2 regions of the Ruegeria sp. ANG10 genome follow, and region 2 is predicted to be linked to the other one. Evidence: riboswitches for the same ligand, from Rfam matches in the RefSeq annotation. Region 2 holds a riboswitch; the other holds the start of a gene.
What was found. A riboswitch is a leader RNA that binds a small molecule or an ion and turns the genes downstream of it on or off. The one in region 2 is predicted to bind thiamine pyrophosphate.
Positions count from the first base shown of each region.

Region 1 (7,196 bases), on a different contig from region 2:
TGCAGACGGCCCGCCGGATGAGGTAACCGAATGGGTTTTCCAGCCGGCATTTGACCAAACCGACGCCGGTTGGGACAATGGCCTGATCCCTTGGGTTGAAGCCGTTGAGGAAGCAACACAAGGTACCGTTAAAATCCGTGTCGAGCCTGCTGGCGCACTGGTAAGCGGCGCCGAGGCCTTCTCTGCGGCCGCAGCCGGTCAAACAGACGGCTATGCCGGCTGGGGATCCGTCTATGGTGGTGACATGCCGGAAGGCATGCTGGCTTTCGGGATGGCAATGGGCGCCAACAACACCGAAGAAGCATGGGAAGTGATGTGGGGAAATCCTGATTATCGCGTAGGCGATATCGTTCAGGAAGCCGCGCATGCACGTAACCTGCACTGGGCTGGCTGGACCAACCAGGGTCCGAACGCAATGTTCACCAAATTCCGGGTCGAAAAGATGGAAGACCTGGAAGGGCATAAAATGCGCGCAGGTGGTCCTCAGGCGATCTTCCACTCTACTATGGGTGGCGCGCCGGTTTCCATGAACGGTGGTGAAATCTATACCGCCATCAAGCTGGGAACGATCGAAGGCACCTACTGGGATACCGGCGGGATCGACGACATGTCCTTCCAGGAAGTGATCGACTACGCGATCATGCCCGGCTGGAACCCTGCACAGCACCAGGAAATCTTCATCAACCTGCAAAGCTGGAATGCTCTGACAGACTGGCAGCGCGAGCAAATCGACGGCATTTTCGAGGAAACCTACTTCCAAACCAGCAAAATGCACGCCGATGGTGTTGAAGAAGCACTGCAAATCCTGCGCGACGCAGGTGGCGAAGTAATCACGCTGAGCGACGAAGAAGTGGCAAGAATGCGTGAGAAATCCATCGCAGAAGTTTGGCCGCAAGTTGCGGCAGCTTCTAAAGGAAATGCCAAAGGCGTCGAAATCTTCAAGAAGTTCTTGGACGATAAAGCCGCAGGCAACTAATCCACCCACAATTCGCCATACAAAACGCGAATAAAATGACCGCTGGCTTGTTAATCGAGCCAGCGGTGCCCCAGAAAATGCCGCCACTGTAACGGCATTTGGAACGGCACATATGCCGATGCTCCCAAGCTGCAACGTGCTAAGGAAAGACAAAAAATGAGCCTTGAACTTATCACAGCGCTGTACTTCATAGTGCTATTCGCCATTCTTTTCATGGGCTTGCCGGTCTCATTTGGCCTTGGTGGCACAGCTGTACTGTTCGCGATGATCATTGAACCGCGGGCTCTCTTATCGGTGCCAAGTGCCTTTTATTCGACTCCGTGGAGCTCGATTCTGGTGACCGTGCCGCTCTTCCTGTTCATGGGATCCTTGATACGATTTTCCGGAATAGCCGAGGCCGCCTATGACGCTGTCTATAAGCTGATTGGTCATGTTCATGGCGGACTGGCGATGGGAACAGTTCAGGTCTGTACCGTTTTCGCAGCTATCACAGGCATCACACCGCCTGCGACGACAACCATGGGGCAGATCGCATACCCCTCGATGATGCGATATAATTATGACCGTAGGATCGCCATTGGTTGTATCGCGGCAGGTGGCGCTCTGGGCGCGCTGATCCCGCCGAGCGTTCCGTTCATCTTCTATGGTCTTTTGGCAAAAGTATCCATCGGTGACCTGTTCATGGCCGGTCTGATGCCGGGTCTGATGCTTGCCATGTTCTATACCATCTACATCGGTGTCCGTTGCCGCATTCAGCCGGAACTTGGGCCCGCTCTGCCGGCAGATCAGAAATTCACGGTGAGTGAAAAACTCAGCGCTGTGCTCAGCATCTGGCCCTTTGCCCTTTTGATCGTGATCGTTCTGGGCGTTATCTGGGGCGGCATCGCAACGCCTGCCGAGGCTGCTGCGTTTGGTGCTGCGGGCGCCTTCGTCATCAACTTCATCTATGGCAAACTTACCAAGGAAGTTCTGGTTGAATCGCTGGTGTCGACGGTAAAGCTCAGCGGTATGGGCCTGTGGATTTTGATTGGCGCAACTGTCTATCTCAACGTGTTTAACACCTTGGGCAGCCAGGACCTTCTGACCAACCTGGTTCTGTCTATGCCAGGCGGAAGCACCGGCATCCTGTTGATGATGATGTTGATCATCTTGATCCTGGGTATGGTCATGGATGACTGGGCCATCATTCTGCTTTGCACCCCGCTGTTCATCCCGATCATTGATGAACTAGGGATCGACAAACTGTGGTTCGGCGCTTTGTTCATCGTGAACATTCAGATCGCCTATCTGACCCCTCCATTCGGCTTCGTTCTGTTCTGGATCAAGGGCGTGTTGCCCAAAGATGTGAGTATGGGCGATGTTTACAACTCGGTTGGACCCTTTGTTGTACTTCAATTCGTTGGCCTCACGTTGATTTTCATCTTCCCGGAAATCGCCACCTGGCTGCCCAACGCGCTGAAATAGAGGATATCAGATGTTCAAACATATACTTGTCCCCGTAGCTCCCGGACATGAGAAAGAGTATTCGGCATCCATAGAAGCAGCAAAGAAACTGTTGGCGGACGGTGGTCGGATTTCGGTCTTGTCCATTATGGAAGAGCTGCCATCCTACATGGCGTCATATTTTCCAAAGGATCAGCTTAAGAAAGCAATCGATGAGCTTGCGGATACTTTGACGGCAGAGCTGGGATCGGACGTGATCGATGTTCATGTTGTGTCAGGACATTCGACCAATGCGATCCTCAGTTGGCAGGAAAAGCACAAGGCAGATTGTGTCGTCGTGTCCTCACACCGGCCCGGTCTATCTGACCTGCTGCTGGGATCTACGGCCGCCAGGGTTGTACGGCATTCCAATTGCAGTGTCGTGGTCCTGAGGTAAGGTCAAGCAAAACCATTTGGTTGTAAAAATATGGGGTTTCCGGTTCCTCCTGATGAGGGGCCGGAAACTTTTTTCATTCAAAGTATTATTTTGAAAAATGCAAAACTCTCAGGCACTTGGTTTCATTTTATTGAAAGCCAACAATTCTCCTTCAAAAGAGGCAATCCACTCATAAGACATCTTATGTTAAATAACTGCGTTTAACTTACCGTCGATATGCGGAGTATCTGTCGAATAGGTCGGCCTGCACATCAGATAGCGACCGTATATTTGATGACGTGCTTCACCGAACGGAAGATCCCGGCCGTTCGAGAAAATCTGAAACAAATGAATTTTGGTGCTTGTTTAAGCCGTGAACCTCAAGCTAAACCAGCAGTACGCAGGGGAGTCCCACCGAGGGGACTGAGAGGCTGACGGGGCAATGCCCGGCGACGCGACCCTTTGAACCTGACCCAGTTGATACTGGCGTAGGAAGCTAGGGCGCGCAGGCCACAAAACCGGGCAAGCGCACTCCGAACAGGGGGCTGTCTGCCTTCTCGTTTCCCCAAGCCAAAACTCATCTGGTGTCTTTTTAAGTTGAACTGCTTGAGGAGCACCAACATGAACGTCCCCAACCCCAAAATCACCACCGGTGAGCTGCCCGCATCGCGCAAGATCTATGTAAACGGCACATTGCACCCGGATGTGCGTGTGCCAATGCGCGAAATCTCGGTCCACCCCACGGCGGGGGAGCCACCCTTGCCCGTATATGATAGTTCAGGGCCGTATACCGATCCGCAGGTGATGACGGACATTCGCCAAGGTCTGGCGCCGCTGCGACGCAAGTGGATTGAAGCCCGAGCAGATGTGGAAGAATATGACGGGCGTGAGATCAAACCGGAGGACAACGGCTTTGTCGAAGGTGATCGATTGACGCCCGAGTTCCCTGTGCGCCCGCGCCCCCTGCGCGCCAAGGATGGAAAAGCTGTGACGCAGCTGGCCTATGCCCGGGCCGGCATTGTCACACCGGAAATGGAGTTCATCGCCATCCGCGAGAACCAATTACGCGAAGCCGTCGCCGAACAGCGCGAAGGCAATGATTGGGGTGCAAACATCCCTGATTATGTGACCCCGGAATTCGTGCGGGATGAGGTCGCCGCTGGTCGCGCCATTATCCCTGCGAATATCAACCACCCTGAAAGCGAACCGATGATCATCGGGCGTAATTTCCTGGTAAAGATCAACGCCAATATGGGCACCTCGGCTGTGACCTCTTCGATGGAAGAAGAGGTCGATAAAATGGTCTGGTCGATCCGTTGGGGTGCTGACACCGTCATGGACCTGTCGACCGGCCGCAATATTCACAACACCCGCGAATGGATCATCCGTAACAGCCCGGTGCCGATTGGCACCGTGCCGCTGTATCAGGCGCTGGAAAAGGTGAACGGCATTGCCGAAGACCTGACATGGGAAGTGTTCCGTGACACGCTGATCGAACAGGCCGAACAAGGTGTGGACTATTTCACCATCCACGCAGGCGTGCGCTTGCATATGGTGCCGATGACGGTGAAACGGGTCACCGGGATCGTTTCACGCGGCGGGTCGATCATGGCCAAGTGGTGCTTGCATCACCATAAGGAAAGCTTCCTATATGAGCATTTCGACGAGATTTGCGATATATGCCGGGCCTATGACGTGTCGTTCAGCCTGGGTGACGGCCTGCGCCCCGGCTCGATTGCGGACGCTAACGACGAAGCTCAATTCGCCGAGTTGGAGACGCTGGGGGAGCTGACCAAGATCGCCTGGGCCAAGGATTGTCAGGTAATGATCGAAGGCCCCGGTCACGTGGCCATGCACAAGATCAAGGAAAACATGGACAAGCAATTGGAGTGCTGCCACGAGGCGCCCTTTTACACGCTTGGCCCCCTGACCACCGATATCGCGCCGGGCTATGACCACATCACCAGCGGCATTGGTGCTGCGATGATTGGCTGGTTTGGTTGTGCGATGCTCTGCTATGTCACGCCGAAGGAACATCTGGGGCTGCCGGACCGGGATGATGTAAAAACTGGGGTTATCACCTATAAAATAGCGGCTCATGCCGCTGATCTGGCAAAGGGTTTGCCGGGCGCGCAACGTCGTGACGATGCGCTGTCCCGCGCCCGGTTCGAGTTCCGCTGGGAAGATCAGTTCAACCTGTCGCTGGATCCCGAAACGGCACGAGAATTCCATGACCAGACCTTGCCTAAACAGGCACATAAGGTGGCGCATTTCTGTTCAATGTGCGGGCCGAAATTCTGTTCGATGCGGATCAGCCACGACATTCGAACTGAAGCGCAGAAAGAGGGGATGGAGGCCATGGCCGCCAAATTCCGCGAAGGCGGCGACCTTTACATGCCCGTGAAAGACTAAACACGGCGGCGGAGCCGATCCTTTCGGCTCCGCAAGCTTCTGCACTGAAAGGAAACTATTCTCAGGGCAATAGATCGGATACTTTGCTGAACCCGGTCAAATCGAAGCCAAATGAAATTGGCTCTCCGACCCTGTTTTTGGCGTCGATCTGCAATTGATTACCCGCGCGCATCGCAGACATCCATTCGGGGGAAACAGGCGAACGGGCAAAACAGCCTTGTGCCTCGCATGTCAAAAACTCCAGACGAGCGACCTCGGCATCATCCACTTTTGCAACCAGGCCTTCCGAGAACAAAAGACCGAATGGCAGGGTCAGCACGGTCTCAGTCTCGTCCTTACCTGCGGCCTTTACAAACGCGATGGATGTAAGCCTCTGGTTGTTTTCGGTCAAAACGATGCTTTGGGTCATTTCGCAGATCAACTCGGACCCGCTGGCCCGATTGCTGCAATTGACCGACCATGGCGGCGCTGCGCCTTCCTGCGCAGCCAGGGGGGTCGCCAAACCCAATGCGACACCCAACGCGCTTACCCAAGTTTTCATCCTGCTGTCCCTCATCGATTAGAATTGTAGTCCAAGGCCAAGACCTACCTGTAAGGCCCTGGTTGAGTCTCCGAACAAATGATCCAGGCTCAGATTGACAAAGCTGCTGTCGTCCAGCGCAAACAACCCCAACCTGGCCGAGACCAAGCCATGCGCGTCGCCGACAAAGCTGGTGTTTGAAAACCCACCGTCAGCGGCGCTCGCTCCGTTAAACCCGGCAGTGACCGATACGGTATCATCTGACGAGAGAATGGCACCGACCTGAAAACTTGCGCGCAGCTTCTGCGAGGCACTCAGGGTTTGCTCGGTGCCGATTTCCAGCGAAGGCGTGAAGGAATAGATCATCTCGCTATCGTCTTGCAGAACGATCCCCGCCAGGGTTGCATCACCATTGCTTTCGGTTGCCAGACGTGTGGCATCAACAGCAACCTCAGGGCGCAGATAAGAACTGCCGCCCGCGAACCTGTGGTCATAAGCAAGGCTGAGACGCAGGTTCTGATGGTTCATCTTGTGCTTGATCTCGCTGACGCCAACGGTGCTTACGATTTGACCGTTGGGCAGCACGCCACTGATCCCGCCCGCGCTGAGCGTGTCATAGTCTGACCAACCGGCGGACAGCTGGGCTGCAAACTCCCACGCGCCAGTGTATTTGGTCAGCGAGGCACCCAGATTGAATCGATCACCCGTTGCATTGTAATTCGATCCGTTCCGTAGGCTCATCTCGTCATAGCCTACCGCGAACCCAGCGAACAGCTCGTCTCCAACCGGCAGACGGACACCAGCCGACAGGTTGGTGTCGTTGATGTCTAGCTCTTCGTACATGCCGGTCTGATCACGGTCATAGAAGGACCGCCCGCCCGAGAACCAGACACAATTGCGCGGGTCATCCCCGAACTGGTAATCGGTAAACCGTTCGCAATTGTGTAGCGTGTCCGCAAATACCCGAGTGCCATAAAGTGCATCCACAGCGTCGGCGGCATAGTCGGCTGTCGACAAGCTTTCGATTGCGGCGATGACATCGGCCTCGGACTGCATGTTGCCGATCAAGGCAAACAGTTGGCCTTGGGCAGCCGATCCCTGTCCGTTCAGAACTTGGTTGATGTAATCCCCGATGGCCGCCTGATTGGCGTTCATGCCGGCGGTCGAATAATCCGGCGTGATCACCAGATCGACCGAGCTGCCGTCAGAGGTAGAGCCGTTCAGGCCAATGGAATAATCCAGCACAACAGTGTCCTCGATCATCGTTCCCGCATCTGCGGCGGTTCCATCAGGATTGATGATGACAAGGGGCAAGGCCCGTTCCAGCGCGTTCAGCAGTGGCACCAGGGTGCCGCCCATGGTGGCATTACCGGTGGCATTAACCAGGTCGCTATTGCCACCCGACACCCCAGAAGTCAGGAAATACACGT
Region 1 covers NZ_JBFCVU010000007.1:13,989-21,184, reverse strand. Annotated here, with positions in the region: gene dctP (TRAP transporter substrate-binding protein DctP) at 1-976, shown strand, start outside; gene AB1A64_RS14930 (TRAP transporter large permease subunit) at 1,133-2,440, shown strand; gene AB1A64_RS14925 (universal stress protein) at 2,451-2,855, shown strand; TPP riboswitch at 3,227-3,346, shown strand; gene thiC (phosphomethylpyrimidine synthase ThiC) at 3,456-5,246, shown strand; gene AB1A64_RS14915 (invasion associated locus B family protein) at 5,308-5,787, opposite strand; gene AB1A64_RS14910 (hypothetical protein) at 5,806-7,196, opposite strand, start outside.
Region 1: it holds a riboswitch for thiamine pyrophosphate, as region 2 does, so the genes downstream of both, thiC (phosphomethylpyrimidine synthase ThiC) here and thiD (bifunctional hydroxymethylpyrimidine kinase/phosphomethylpyrimidine kinase) in region 2, are expected to answer to the same signal.

Region 2 (7,196 bases):
AACCGTTCCCGCAGGCGTTTCCGGTGGTCTTTGATGTAGGACGGCAACCGACCCGAGGTCAGCGGCGCCACCGGGGCTTCGTCACTTTCAAACAGCATCGGGGCTTCGGCAAAGGCGTCCTGAGTCATGCGCCCAGATTTGCGCAGATTCGGTTTCCGAAAGGTTAACGCGCCCCAACGACTTTAGACCCCTTTGGTCGATAGTAACGAATTTCTACCTGCCCGGGGCATCATTTCACTCATGTGGTTGAGGCCGCAACCAGGACAATCTCACCGGACCAATCCGATTGAATTTGCTCAGCCGCCCGCCATGCACGCAATCCGCTGGAGCAACAAAGTGCAAGTCTTTTTCCTTTGTTAGGCTCTTTTTTCAGGGATTCAACTGTGTCCCGACGTGCCCTGCTGTGAAGAGGCTTGGGGGCCTCGTCCGAGGTGCGCAATTCGATGATCAGATCATCTTCGGTCAATTGGTCGGCGGCGAGAAATGGAAAGTGGTGCGCTGGTTCCGGTGCGCCGTCAAATCGGAATGTGGTGCTGCGCAGCGTGCGGGCGTCAAACTGTACCAACTGTCCTAAGGGCGAGGGGTCCAGGCCAAGGATCACGCCCAGCGCCATTTGCGCCTGCATGGCACCTATCACCCCAACGACAGGGCCGAGCACGCCGGCCGTTGCACAGCTCGCGCCGCTATCCGGTGCATCCGGGAACACCGCACGCAAGGATGGTGCATCGGCACAAAACCCACCAACATAGCCGGTCAGCCCCAATACGGATGCGCTGATCAGCGGTTTGCCCTGCAACAAACAGGTATCCGACAGGATATAGCTGGCCGCATAACTGTCCGCGCAGTCCAGAACAATGTCAGAGTTGCGGACAAAATCCAGCGCATTCTGGCTTGTTAGAGCCTGATTTTCGGCCATCACAGTGATGTCACCATTCAAAGCGCGGCAACGCTTTGCGGCGACTTTGGCCTTGGCGCGCCCACAGTCGGATTCAGCGAACATTGTCTGTCGGTGCAGGTTCGAAAGCGCGATTTCATCTCTGTCCAGGATGGTCAAATGCCCAACCCCGGCCCCGGCCAACAAGGGTAAGACCGGGGCGGCCAAACCTCCTGCGCCGACCACCAGAACCCGCGCTGTTGACAGGTGGGCCTGGCCGGCTGGCCCAATCTCGGGCAGGATCATCTGGCGGGCATAACGGCTCATCTCGTGACCTCGATCCATTCGCGAACACGGATTTCTGGATCGGCATTCAGCGTGATGTCCGTGACGACCGAGACGATATCAGCCCCCGCCTGCAAGACGCCCGGTGCCCGTTCAACGCTAATGCCGCCAATCGCGACCAGAGGAATATCCCCCACCCGCGCCTTCCATTCTGTGACGCGTGGCAGGCCCTGCTGTTCCCATTTCATTTTTTTCAGGATCGTCGGATAGACCGGGCCCAAGGCCACATACTCCGGGTCCATGGTCAGAACCCGCTCGAGCTCATCACCATCGTGGGTGGACACGCCCAGTTTAAGCCCTGCCTTGCGGATGCCTTTCAGATCGGCCTCGTCCAGATCCTCTTGCCCGAGATGAATCCACTCACAACCAGCGTCGATAGCCGCCTGCCAATGGTCGTTGACCACCAGCACGGTGTCGTGGGCACGGCATAGTTCCCTCGATTGGGCGATCTGATCCCGTATGACCACATCAAGCTGATCTTTGATCCGCAGTTGCACGAGCTTTACACCCAGGGGCAGCATCCGGCGCAACCAATCAGAGTGGTCGAAGATCGGATAAAATCGATCTAACATCATGATAAAAAGGCCTTTCCGATTACCGGAGTGGAAGGCTCGGCCATATCGCGCGCCTCGATCGGGTCGGCTTGGTACGCCAACTGCCCGGCCTCAATCGCCAGCATCATCGCGCGGGCCATGGCGGCGGGGTCTCCGGCCCGTGCAACAGCGGTATTCAGCAGAACAGCGTCATAACCCAACTCCATCGCCTGCGCGGCGTGACTGGGCCGGCCGATCCCGGCATCCACCACCAGTGGAACATCAGGGAATTCGGCCCGCATCGCGCGCAAGGCATATTCGTTGTTCAACCCGCGCCCCGACCCGATGGGCGCACCCCAAGGCATCAGCACCTCACACCCGGCGGCCAGCAACCGCTCACCCACGATCAGATCGTCGGTTGTGTAGGGGAAAACGTGAAAACCGTCCTCGGTCAGTATGCGCGCGGCCTCGACCAGCTGAAAGACATCAGGTTGCAGGCTGTCGGTGTGGCCGATCAGTTCCAGCTTGATCCATTTGGTGTCAAACACCTCACGCGCCATATAGGCCGTCGTCACGGCCTCTTTCACCGTGTGGCAACCTGCAGTATTGGGCAGGATAAGAACTCCCAGGTCGCGGATCATCTGCCAGAACGTCTGTCCGGCCCCGGATTCACGGCGCAGAGACACTGTGGCCACGCCCGCGCTGCTGTCACGAAACGCCTGTTCCAGAATGGCAGGGCTGGGATATTGCGCCGTGCCCAGCATCAGCGGATTGGGCAGTTGGGTGCCATAGAAGCTTTTCATCCTCAGCCCCCCTGCATCGGCGCGACGACCTCAATCCGGTCGCCGTCGGCCAACCGATGGGCAAGGCGTAGGCCCGAAGGCACGAAATCCTCGTTCACAGCCGTCGCCACCCGCCCCGAATACCCGCATTCGACCAAAAGGTCCGACAGGATTTCGGCGCGCACCTCGCGCTGTTCGCCATTAAGCACGATCTTCATCGACCATCTCCGAATGTTTGTTGTCCAGCGCCAGATCGGCCACGCCCTGCGCAAGCGCGGGGGCTAGCAAATAACCGTGGCGGTACAGCCCGTTGGCATAAATTGTGTGCCCCAGCCGCCGGATGCGGGGCAGGTTATCCGGGAAAGCGGGGCGCAGATCGACACCGATTTCAAGCACCTCGGCCTCGCCAAAAGCGGGGTTCAACGCATACGCAGCACTCAGCAGTTCCAACATGGACCGCGCGGTAATACGGCTGCTATCCTCGCTTTCGATCATCGTAGCGCCCAGCATGTAAACGCCATCACCACGCGGCACGATATAAAGCGGTATCCTGGGATGCAGCAGACGTACTGGACGGGTCAGGGTTACGTCCGGGCACCGGATTACCAGCATTTCACCCTTGACGCCGCGCAGGTCATGCAGCACCTCGCGGGCGTGCAAACCACGGCAGTCGATTGCGTTCTCTAATCGGGTTGGAGCCAGCTTACGGTGAAACGTGACCCCCTGATCCAGCAATTGTCGGTGTAGATCACGTAGTGCCTGACGCGGGTCCAAATGCCCCTCATCCGCAAAGTGTACACCTTTGGTGAAACTGGTTAAATCAGGCTCTAAATTGACAATTTCGGCCTGACTAATCTCGGTATACCCCCCGGTCCGGCGGGCAAACCGACGCAGATCCGGCAGATCACGCGGATTGGCAACAACCAGTGTGCCCCGTTGTTCCACTTGAGTACGCGTAGACCACCACTCGAACGCAGCCTGACCCAGCCGCAACACCGGTTCTTCGGCGTTTTCAAACTCACACCACGGGGCTAGCATACCACCTGCCCACCACGAGCATCCATGTGGCCCCGGAGGGCCACCGGGGTCGAACACCTGAACCCGTGCCCCGCGCGACACAAGCTCGCATGCCACGGCCAATCCGGCCACACCAGCCCCTATGACCGACCAGACGGTCACGCGGACCAGACCCGGTGGAAATGATGAACCGGCCCATGTCCCTGCCCGACCATCAGACCGTCAGCTTTAGCAATGGCCCCTTGCAGATACTCGTGTGCCTGCGCAACCGCATCGGTCAGATTCAGCCCTCGCGCCAGCCCGGCTGCTATCGAAGACGACAGGGTGCATCCCGTGCCATGCGTGTTGCGCGTATCGCAACGAGGGGCGGTGAATTCCGCCACAACGCCCGAGGGATCAATCAACACGTCGTGGCAAACCTTGCCGCGCCCATGCCCGCCCTTCATCAATACCGACCGCGCGCCCAGCCCGCACAACGCCATCCCCTGCGCGATCATCTGATTGGGGGATTCGGCATCCGTGGTTCCCAGCAAACACGCGGCCTCGGGCAGGTTCGGGGTCAGCATGGTCACTTGGGGTAAAAGAACATCACGCAGGGTCTGAACGGCATCCTGTGCCAGCAAGGCATCGCCAGATTTGGAGATCATCACCGGGTCCAAAACGACGGGGCCATCAAACCCAGCGATGGCCCCGGCAACGGTTTGAATAATTTCAGGGGTCGCAAGCATGCCGATCTTGATCGCGCTCACATCCAGGTCGGTCAGCACCGCCTCGATCTGAGCGGCCACTACGTTGAGCGGTATGCCATGCACTGCGGTCACAGCCCGCGTGTTCTGCGCCGTGACCGCCGTGATCACGCTGGCACCATAGACGCCCAGCGCAGACATTGCCTTGAGATCCGCCTGAATCCCGGCCCCGCCCCCACTGTCCGAGCCCGCAATTGTCAGGGCAATATGCGCCATATCGTTGCTCCATCATCAAGGGGCAACGCAGCATGGAAAACGTCTGTGTGTGTAGACCGTTCCCTACGCCGGTATTGCCCGGATCAGGTTCGATGGGTTAGCGCATTCACGCCTCTCAGCCCCTTGATCAGGGCACCCCAACGGTTGGCGCGACAATCTCAGGGGATGCGGCGGGATTCAAGGGCCAATTTTTGCGAAGTTCATGGACAAACTGGACCTATGCAACGAAAAAAGCCGATCCAAGGGGATCGGCCTTTTAGCAACTTGGAGGCGTGATCTTAGCCCTTCATCCCATCCCAAAAGGATTTGACGGATGAGAAGAAGCTTTTTGATTCCGGGTGGTTATCTTCACCCAGATCGTCGAATTCGCGCAACAGTTCTTTCTGGCGGCTGGTCAGATTAACCGGCGTTTCCACCGCCAGCTCGATGAACATATCACCCACACCGCCACCACGCAGGGCAGGCATGCCCTTACCGCGCAGGCGCATTTGGCGGCCCGATTGGCTGCCTGCTGGTATTTGCACACGGCCACGGCCACCATCGATGGTTGGCACTTCGATCGAACCGCCCAGCGCGGCCTTGGCCATGCTTACAGGAACGCGGCAGTAGAGGTTCACACTGTCACGTTCGAACAGTTTATGATCCGACACTTCGACGAAAATGTACAAATCCCCCGGAGGGCCACCGCGCATACCGGCCTCACCCTCACCCGCCAGACGGATACGAGTTCCGGTTTCCACACCGGCGGGGATATTGACGGACAGCGCGCGTTCTTTTTCCACGCGGCCTGCACCGCCACAGGCTTTACAGGGGTTCTTGATGATCTGACCCAGCCCCGAACAGGTCGGGCACGAGCGTTCAACGGTAAAGAAACCCTGCTGCGCGCGCACCTTGCCCATGCCCGAACAGGTTGGACAGGTGGTTGGCTCCACTCCGCCTTCTGCACCTGATCCGTCACAGGCCGAACAGGCCACGGCGGCGGGAACGCTGATGGTCTTCTGAAGACCCGCAAACGCCTCTTCCAGCGTCACACGCAGGTTATAGCGCAAGTCCGATCCGCGCGCCGCACGACGCCCGCCACCGGGGCCGCCACGCTGGCCGCCCATGAAATCACCGAACAGATCGTCGAACACGTCTGAGAACGCGCTGGAGAAATCACCCTGACCAAAGCCGGCGCCGGGACGACCACCGCCGCCGCCCATACCGTTTTCAAAGGCGGCGTGACCAAAGCGGTCGTAAGCGGCCTTTTTGTCAGCGTCGCGCAGCACATCATAAGCCTCGTTGGCTTCTTTGAACTGCGACTCGGCATCCGGGTTGTCTTTGTTGCGATCGGGATGCAACTCTTTGGCTTTCTTGCGAAAACCCTTTTTGATTTCATCCGCCGATGCGCCCTTAGCTACGCCGAGCACATCATAGTAGTCGCGTTTTGACATCAGTGTTTCCTTCTGCCTCAACGTAAATAGGCCGGCCCGGCAACCGGACCGGCCCGCATTGGCCCGGTTACCCGTTAGTTACGCTTGTCGTCGTCCAGATCTTCGAACTCGGCGTCGACGATGTCATCCTCACCCGGCGCAGCATCTGCCGCCGCAGGCTCATCCTCACCTTCTTCGGCTTGCGCCTTGTAGATGGCTTCGCCCAGCTTCATGGCCGCTTCGGTGACGTTCTGGATGCCCGATTTGATCTTGTCGGCATTCTCAGTCTCCAGCTCGTCCTTCAGCGCGGCAATCGCCAGCTCGATAGCTTCGATGGTGGTCGGGTCGACCTTGTCTGCATGCTCTTCCATCGACTTTTCGGTCGAGTGGATCAAGCTTTCCGCCTGGTTCTTGGCGTCGACCAGCTCGCGGCGTTCCTTGTCGGCTTCCGCGTTCTCTTCGGCGTCCTTGACCATCTTGTCGATGTCTTCATCCGACAGACCACCCGAGGCCTGGATGGTGATCTTTTGCTCTTTGCCGGTGCCTTTGTCCTTGGCTGAAACCGAGACAATGCCGTTGGCGTCGATGTCAAAAGTCACCTCGATCTGAGGCATGCCGCGCGGTGCGGGCGGGATATCTTCGAGATTAAATTGACCCAGGATCTTGTTGTCCGCGGCCATTTCACGCTCACCCTGGAACACACGGATGGTTACGGCGTTCTGGTTGTCTTCGGCGGTCGAGAAGACCTGAGACTTTTTGGTCGGGATCGTGGTGTTGCGGTCGATCAGACGGGTGAACACCCCACCCAGCGTCTCAATCCCCAGCGAAAGCGGCGTCACGTCCAGCAGAACCACGTCTTTAACGTCGCCCTGCAGAACACCGGCCTGAATGGCGGCGCCCATGGCAACCACTTCGTCCGGGTTCACGCCCTTATGGGGCTCTTTACCAAAGAACTTGGTGACCTCTTCGATCACTTTCGGCATCCGGGTCATACCACCGACCAGAACAACCTCGTCAATGTCACCAGCTGACAGACCAGCGTCTTTCAGTGCGGCCTGGCAGGGCTTCATCGACTTTTTGATCAGGTCCGACACCAGCGATTCCAGCTTGGCACGGGTCAGTTTCATGACCATGTGCAGCGGCTGACCGTTCGAACCCATCGAGATGAACGGCTGGTTGATTTCGGTCTGCGAGGTCGAGGACAGTTCGATCTTGGCTTTCTCAGCAGCTTCTTTCAGACGCTGCAGCGCCATCTTGTCGGCAGACAGATC
Region 2 covers NZ_JBFCVU010000008.1:150,591-157,786, reverse strand. Annotated here, with positions in the region: gene radC (DNA repair protein RadC) at 1-128, opposite strand, end outside; gene AB1A64_RS16660 (HesA/MoeB/ThiF family protein) at 239-1,201, opposite strand; gene AB1A64_RS16655 (thiamine phosphate synthase) at 1,198-1,794, opposite strand; gene AB1A64_RS16650 (thiazole synthase) at 1,791-2,555, opposite strand; gene thiS (sulfur carrier protein ThiS) at 2,558-2,752, opposite strand; gene AB1A64_RS16640 (FAD-dependent oxidoreductase) at 2,736-3,713, opposite strand; gene thiD (bifunctional hydroxymethylpyrimidine kinase/phosphomethylpyrimidine kinase) at 3,710-4,513, opposite strand; TPP riboswitch at 4,557-4,663, opposite strand; gene dnaJ (molecular chaperone DnaJ) at 4,792-5,946, opposite strand; gene dnaK (molecular chaperone DnaK) at 6,021-7,196, opposite strand, start outside.